DNA from 2 places in the Shewanella sp. 5_MG-2023 genome. Region 2 is predicted to be linked to the other one. Evidence: predicted binding sites of a transcription regulator. Region 2 holds the regulator's gene; the other holds the start of a gene.

Region 1 (4,334 bases), on a different contig from region 2:
ATTGTCATTCTGAACAGCGGTTTGATATCTTGCAAAGGAGTTTCATCTTTAACCGATCAAAATGTGTTGGGTTAACATATTTTTAAAACCTATACAGCGTACATACCTGACATAGTACTGTTAAAGTTGAATGTGATTTACCCTATTAAGAATATTTGCGAGAGCCTAATGTTATTGTCGCCACAACAGTTAAGTAAGCAACAAATATATAAGTTATTGATTGGTGGAGTAACGCCTAGACCCATCGCATGGGTTTCCACTATTTCTGTTGATGGGGTGGCCAATTTAGCACCTTTTCGTTTTTTACTGTGGCCAGCGCTAACCCGCCAGTGCTGTGTTTCAACCCTATGGGCATGGATGATGGTCAGGAAAAGGATACGTTAACTAATATTCGCCAACAGGGTGAATTTGTCATCAATACAGTGAGCTATCCTGATTTAGCGGTGATGAATGAAACTTGCCATCATATTCCTGCGGATATAGATGAATTTGAGTATGCCAACATTGAAAAAGCCCCAGCATCTATAGTTAAGCCGAGTCTCGTTAAGCAAGCGCTAATTAGCTTTGAGTGCCAGCTTAATCAGATTATTGATTTGGGCAATGAACCGTTATCAGGCCATTTAATATTAGGTAATGTCGTCGCTATTCATGTTAAAGATGACATCATTGAGGATTTTAGAATCGATAGTGACAAATTAGATGCCATAGGAAGAATGGCCGGCAGTGATTACTGCTTAACCAGAGAGAAGGTTAAGCTTACTCGTAAGTAGTGACAGTTTATGTGCTCTGCAGAACTGTAGCGAAATAAAACTATAGCGAAATAGTCCAAGTTGAATCAATCAGCAAATTATAGATATAAAAAAACCGTCAATTGACGGTTTTTTTAGTTTTACATACTGTAATGAGGGCTAATTATAGACCGGCATCAGCACGTAAGATTTCAGCTTTATCAGTCGCTTCCCATGGGAATTCGTTACGGCCGAAGTGACCATAAGCAGCAGTTTGTTGGTAAATTGGGCGAGCCAAATCCAACATCGCTGTTAGGCCGTAAGGGCGCAGTTCGAAGTGTTGACGAACTAACTTAATTAATACGTCTTCTGATACTTTACCGGTACCAAATGTTTCGATGCTAATTGAGGTAGGCTCTGCTACACCGATTGCATAAGAAACTTGGATTTCACAACGATCTGCAAGACCTGCAGCGACGATGTTCTTCGCTACATAACGTGCTGCGTATGCAGCACTACGGTCAACTTTTGATGGGTCTTTACCTGAGAAAGCACCACCACCATGACGCGCCATGCCGCCATAGGTATCAACGATGATTTTACGACCGGTTAAACCACAGTCACCTACAGGGCCACCAATAACAAAACGGCCAGTTGGGTTGATGAAGTACTTAGTATCTTTGTTTAACCACTGTGATGGTAAAACTGGCTTAATGATGGTTTCCATTACGCCTTCGATTAAGTCTTCCTGACTAACATCTTCACGATGTTGAGTTGATAGAACGATTGCATCGATACCAACAATTTTACCTTCATCATAAGCAAAGGTAACTTGGCTTTTTGCATCTGGGCGAAGCCAAGGTAAGGTGCCATCTTTACGTACTTCAGATTGACGTTTCACAAGTTTGTGAGCGTAAGTAATAGGAGCAGGCATTAATACGTCAGTTTCGTTGCTGGCATAACCAAACATTAAACCTTGGTCACCAGCGCCTTGTTCTGCAGGATCACTGCGGTCAACACCTTGGTTGATATCAGGAGACTGCTTACCAATGGCATTTAAAATGGCGCAAGAATCAGCATCAAAACCCATATCAGAATGGGTGTAACCAATTTCACGCACTGTTTTACGCGTGATTTCTTCGATATCAACCCATGCAGAAGTTGTGACTTCACCACCGACTAATACCATGCCTGTTTTTACGTAAGTTTCACAAGCAACACGCGCTTTAGGGTCTTGCTCTAAAATTGCGTCTAATACTGCATCAGAAATCTGATCAGCGATTTTATCTGGATGACCTTCTGAGACCGACTCAGAGGTGAACAAGTGGTTTGCCATAATGGGAAATCTCGTCTTTTTGAATTTGAACGTGTAGAGGTATCTACATCTAGACGTCTATTTTAGTCGAATTTAAAAATGATAACACCCCCCAATACGATAATAAGTCAAAAATTGTGCAATGCCGCAAATAATTAAATTCAACCTAAAAGCTTGTTTAGGAATTAGTTGTGCTTATCTTTATGATTGTATTAGTTTAATGTGTTTTTTGTGGTGATATTTTTTAAGGCTGTATGCTAAATTAAACAATTTATTTAGCCAGTGGATTTGGGCTTATCAATAGAGGCCCCCTTATTGACTTACTAGAAATATGGTCATTAAGCCTTATGTAAACCAGCAAGATTCCACTTTATTGTACCTATACAGAGTTTGATAAGCCTTAAGAGAGGCTAAGCTCTGAAAAAATACTGTGGTTAACCTCGTGTCTTTATTGAATAAAATCAGACAAGTAAGTTGTATTTTAAATAATGCTGCTGTGCCTTTAGCATTTATCACTAAAAAAAGCGCTAATATCAACACAAATCGCTTGTTAAATAAATGTAAACGTAATTGTTAGCTGGTACGCTATTTTGTATACTACCAAGCTATAACTCATAATATTTATTTATATAAAGTGACTGTTTATATTTCGATACAAGTTGTAACACTGGTCAATTCCTTTATTAACAGTGGCTTAATTAATTTTGTATCAAACAACTTGTGCGTAGAATGGTTTTTATTTGATTTATATTTATGATGACTAGTGAAAATAATAATAATAACAAATTACTAGGTGAGACTTGATGGCATTACTTCAGTATCAAATAGGGCCGTGTACGTTAGATTGCAGCATAATGACCTTAAGCTGTGGTGATAAGACAATTAAGTTGTCGGCTAAAGTGTTTGAGTTGCTGAAACTGTTTATTGATAGTCCAGATCATATTGTTTCTCGCCAAACAGCAATTGATACCATCTGGGATGGTAACCAAGCTGTTGGTGAAAAAGGTTTCACTAATTCAGTATGGCTAATACGAAAATCCTTTAAAGATTTACATATTGAAGCTGATTTACTGCTGACATTACCAAAACTTGGTTACCAATTAGTGTTACCGATTTCATTAATTTCTTCAGCTAATGAGGAGACGAGTCTTTCAGATATCACTCACAAAAAGGCAGGCCGTAAACATACCGTGTTGGCAGTTTTTGTGCTCGCATTTGTGATACTACTCAGTTATTCCGCTTATCAATTTATCAAATCTTTTACAGAGCCTGAAGCCGCAGCCGCTTTGGCGTCACCAATAAAAAGTAAAGTGACCAATTTTGAAGGGGTTGAAGAGCATATTGCCGTGTCCAATGATGGCAAATACCTTGCGATGCAATGGCGTAATGGTCAGCAACCGGGCAAAATTTATATTAAAGAGCTTAATAACAATGACTCGCCACTGAAATTAATTTCGTTTGTCGATAGTGAAGAAGCTTCTCCCGCTTGGTCGCCGTCCGATCAAAAACTGGCTTACGTGCGAGTTTTAGCTAGTGGTGTTTGCCAAGTAAGAGTAAGGCATTTACAGCAAAATACCGATGATCTTGTGACTGAGGGCTGCTTTTATTTGCCATTTAAACGAGTACTGAGCTGGTCAAAAAATGATGAAGATACACTTATTTTTGCGAAGCAATTAACTGATAGAGTGGCTTTGTTTTCATATTCGATGTCGACAAAGCAAAGTACACAATTAACCAAGCCCGGTAAAAACGAGGTAGACTTTTCGCCTCATCAATTGACCAATAATGATGAAATTGCGTTTATCAGAGAAAAAAGTTCATCACTTCAAATGAGCCTGCTATTAAAACGTGGTGAAAGTGATGTTGTTGATTTAATAGCGAATAGTGTCAGTATTATTGACTATGACTTTAGTTATCAAAATGACAGCTTTTATGTGAATCATATTGAAGGATCAAATTTAGTGATTTCTAAAATTGATCTGTTAGGTAATGTTCAGCATACCATTCCATTTACTGGCTTAATCAGTAGCGTCACTTATTCCGATGTGACCGAGACGCTATTTATTAGCGAGCACATTTCAAAAGAGTATATTGCACAACTGAGCTATCAAAACCAAAAAGTACTGCGAAAAATCTCCTCATCTTCACGAGACATGTATGCCCGTTATTCAAAAAAGACTGGTGATATTTTATTTTTGTCAAATCGTTCAAAATTGTGGTCCACCTGGAAAAATAACCAAGTCACTAGTAAAAACCTGACTAAAAGCATGGGGAATGCAGGGGTCGTGGGG
Region 2 (4,334 bases):
TGATACTGATGATATTGCTGGTTTTCGTGATGATTTAGTTATTAATTTAAATGCCCTCAACGGCACTAACGCCTCGGTATCAGCCGCAATTGGCGCAGCATTAGTATTGCCAACTCAAACCGTGCCAATGGCGCTATTTTCCAAAAGTCACCTTGACGCTATGGGCGTTGCTGATATTGCTCAAGGTGATATTGATATGCTGACTAATCTCGATCCCGCCAACCCTCCTGCAGATCTCACTGACTTAGACTCTCAAGGCATTGTATTAGCCGCCGGAGTCACAGATTTTGGGGTGGCGTTAAGCTTTCCACTATCTATAGTTAACATGCCTGTAAAAGTTGGGATTTCACCTAAGTTTCAACGCATTGATACCTATCATTACAGTGCCAGTGCCAATAACTTTGATGTCGATGATTTTGATGATGATAAATATCGAAATGATGACAGCTTATTTAACCTTGATCTTGGGGTGGCTATTGAGCCAACAGAAAGCTTAACCTTAGGGCTGTCTGCTCGTAATTTATTCAGTAAAAAAATAACCACAGTTGAAGCTCAAGGACGGACATTTGAATACCAAATTGAGCCGTTAGTCACAGTGGGAGCTGCTTATGATTGGTCCAGAGTCACCTTAACCACGGATATTGATCTGGTGGAGCAAAGCCGTTTTAGCGAGTTTGATGCGGTGCAGTATTGGCGAGTGGGCGGTGAAGTTAAAGCCACTGACTGGCTGTTTTTACGCATGGGCTACCGCCATGACTTAAAAGATAATAGCGTAGATATTTACTCTTTCGGCACCGGCTTTGCCATCGGCCAAGCCTTTAAGCTGGATATGAGCGGCAGCTATGGTGATGATGCCATTGGCGCTGTGCTGCAAACTTCTTATCACTTTTAAGCGTTATCATTTTTAGCTGTCATCATTGTTGCATTTATATCTGCCACAAAAAGATGATCGACTAGCCTGCTGATAATTCAATTAACGACTTAAGGGTTAGCAATAATGCACTTAAGCTACATAACACCATAGTGGCGATGCGAGTCTTATTTTTATCAACCTTATTGGTTAGCTTTCCTGCGGCAATATTTCCGAGTATGACAGATGGCAATAGCATCAATGACAACCACAGATGCTTTGCTTCCACTAAGCCTGCAAGCATTAAAATAATCAGTGCGATCATTGAGCTGAAAACAAAAAAGATCGATAGCGCGGCTCTAAACTGCGGCGCATCTTTACCGGCTAATAAAATCGCTAATGGTGGCCCACCAATGGCGGCAATATTTCCAAATACCCCCGACAAGACACCTGCAATAAATAGCGAAAGCCGATTTACTGGCGCTGTGATCTTAAAAATACTCAGCAACACCGCTGCGCCGACAATAAAGGCAATGGCTAACCCCAGTACTGCTTGGGGGGCAAACAGTAATAAACCTGCGCCCATAAAGCCACCAGGTATTCGCCCCAGCAGCGCATATTGCAGCCCATTAAACTCCAGTTGAGTACGTTCACGCAATAAGGTCAATAAGGCGATGGAAAAACCCATCATAATCACAGGGGCTGGGACTAATTGTGGGTCGATGATATAGAGAAGTGGACTGGCAACAACCGCAAGCCCAAAACCGATAAGGCCTTGGGTTAATGCGCCTAGAAAAATGATAACCGATGCAAGCATCAAGGTCTGCGGATCGATAAATTCCATTGTCGACTCTTTAGGCGCAATACTGCAACTCACTCTCAGCTTGAGAGCTCGATGCGTTAAATGACGAGCAGTGTTTGATTAATTGAGCAGGCTTATGCTTTAGCGCAAGTACTTCAGCGCTAGTCGCTAGCTTGACTTAATCAAGATCTTCCCACTCAATTCCCATGGCATCCATCAAAGCTTTTGCTTCAGATGGGATGCTATCAGGCCCTTCTTTTGATAAGTCACCGTCATTTGGCAGTGGTTGTCCAGTGTAGGCATGCAAAAATGCTTCACACAGTAGTTCACTATTGGTTGCATGACGTAAGTTATTAACCTGGCGGCGGGTACGTTCATCAGTCAATACTTTTAAAACTTTTAAAGGTATGGATACCGTGATTTTTTTAACTTGTTCATTTTTTTTGCCATGTTCGGCATATGGGCTGATATAGTCGCCATTCCATTCAGTCATTAACTCACCTTTATACGATAGATTCGTGGCAGATTTTAACCGCTAAATAATAACAGTCAAATTATTGCGGTTATTCTATAACGAATGGAAATAGATTTCTTTATGTTTAGACGTCTAAACGGCTGATTTGTATTGACGATGTGACTTAGCTTAGGTACATTTAGCCATCTAGACATCTCTTTAGTGTGTATTCTTTAGGAGTTTACAATGAGCAAACATCGCGCAGCTACGCTAGCAGTACGCCAAGGTATCGAGTCAGATACCCAATACGGCGCTGTAGTCCCGCCGATTTATCTATCAACAAACTATTCTTTTGATGGCCATAAAAACCCTAGAGAGTTTGATTATAGTCGTTCAGGAAACCCGACGCGCTGCGTGTTAGGTGAAGCCATTGCCAAACTTGAACATGGCGCTACTGGGGTGGTTACTTGTACCGGTATGGCTGCGATTACCTTGGTCACTAGTTTATTAGGCCCCGATGATTTACTGATTGTGCCTCACGATTGTTATGGCGGTAGTTACCGTTTGTTCACAAATCTTGCCAACAAAGGCCAATTTAAATTACTGGTGATTGATCAAACAGATGAGCAAGCACTCAGTGATGCGATTGCTCAGAAACCTAAAATGGTGTGGTTAGAAACGCCGTCAAACCCATTATTACGTGTTGTTGATATCAAAGCTATTGCTGAGCAAAGCCATAAAGTCGATGCCTTAGTTGTGGTTGATAACACCTTTTTATCGCCAATTTTGCAACAGCCATTAGAGCTAGGCGCTGATATCGTCATGCATTCCACCACCAAATATATCAATGGTCATAGTGACGTTGTAGGTGGCGCTGTGGTGGCAAAAGACCCTGAACTGGGTGAGTTACTACACTGGTGGTCAAACACCTTAGGGCTAACAGGCTCGGCTTTTGATAGTTACCTAACCTTACGTGGCATTCGTACTTTAGCTGTACGTATTCGCGAGCATCAAAAAAATGCTGAGCAAGTTATTGACGTACTTCAGGCCAGCAATCTTGTCGAAAAAGTGTATTATCCAGGCTTAAAAGACCACCCAGGTCACGATATTGCAGCTAAGCAACAACAAGGCTTCGGCGCTATGTTAAGTTTCGAACTTAAAGGTGGTGAAGCAGAAGTGGTCGCCTTTTTAAATGCACTGTCTATTTTCAGTGTTGCTGAAAGCTTAGGCGGAGTGGAAAGCTTAGTTGCCGTACCTGCAACCATGACCCATAGAGCAATGGCGCCTGCAGCACGGTATGAAGCTGGCATTAAAGATACTTTACTGCGACTATCTGTCGGGATTGAAGATGCTGAAGACTTGGTTGCCGATATTGAAGTAGGCTTAGCTGCTGTCGCTGCGCTTTAAGTTAATCTCCCTTGGCTATATTCATGTAGTCAGGCTGGTATATGTTGTTTAAGGAGTGAAAAATGGCCCGCAGTCATTTACATAAATTTGGTGGTTCAAGTCTTGCTGATGCAGATTGCTATCGCCGCGTTGCCCATATTTTACTGACTCATGGCAACAGTGATGATTTAGTCGTTGTTTCAGCTGCGGGTAAAAGTACTAACTTTTTATATAAATTACTCTCCTTAAGAGAAAACGGTGACTTGTGGCAAGAAGAGCTACAAGTACTGGTGAGCTATCAGCAAAACCTGATTGAGCAACTTCTCTCAAACGAACAAGCGCGCGATTTACGTGAGCGCCTATCAACCGATAAATCGCAATTAGTCAGTTTATTGTCCCTTGAAGAGCGCAATGAATTTCAGCTCAATCATGTATTAAGCTTTGGTGAGCGTTGGTCAGCACGATTAATGGCAGCCTTATTAAGAGAGTCTGGCGTTGCTGCCGCGAATATTGATGCCTGCTCACTGCTGGTGGCTGATGAAGGGCCTGTGCCGAATATTCGTCTTGATGAGTCCCGCGAAAAAGTCCAAAAGCTGCTGGATGCTAATCCAAATACACGGTTAGTTATCACCGGCTTTATCTGCGCCAACAGTAAAGGGGATACATTATTACTTGGCCGCAATGGCTCAGATTACAGCGCCACCTTAATTGCCAGCTTAGCGGACATTGAACGAGTGACTATTTGGACCGATGTTGAAGGGGTATTTAACGCTGATCCGAATAAAATTAATGATGCCAAATTACTTGAAAGCATGTCACTTGCTGAAGCCGATCGTTTAGCT

What was found. The regulator MetJ, encoded in region 2, represses methionine synthesis genes. The targets are predictions, from matches to a motif close to TAGACGTCTAGACGTCTA.
Region 1: metK (methionine adenosyltransferase) is a predicted target of MetJ. The motif match lies at 2,107-2,124, and genes of this name have one in related genera.

What each region holds. Positions count from the first base shown of each region.
Region 1 is NZ_JAUORC010000011.1:108,053-112,386, forward strand. Features, by position in the region: partial or broken gene Q4557_RS08390 (flavin reductase family protein) at 303-770, shown strand; gene metK (methionine adenosyltransferase) at 913-2,064, opposite strand; gene Q4557_RS08400 (winged helix-turn-helix domain-containing protein) at 2,847-4,334, shown strand, end outside.
Region 2 is NZ_JAUORC010000002.1:8,386-12,719, forward strand. Features, by position in the region: gene Q4557_RS01000 (conjugal transfer protein TraF) at 1-892, shown strand, start outside; gene Q4557_RS01005 (sulfite exporter TauE/SafE family protein) at 954-1,694, opposite strand; gene metJ (met regulon transcriptional regulator MetJ) at 1,831-2,145, opposite strand; gene metB (cystathionine gamma-synthase) at 2,353-3,513, shown strand; gene Q4557_RS01020 (bifunctional aspartate kinase/homoserine dehydrogenase II) at 3,576-4,334, shown strand, end outside.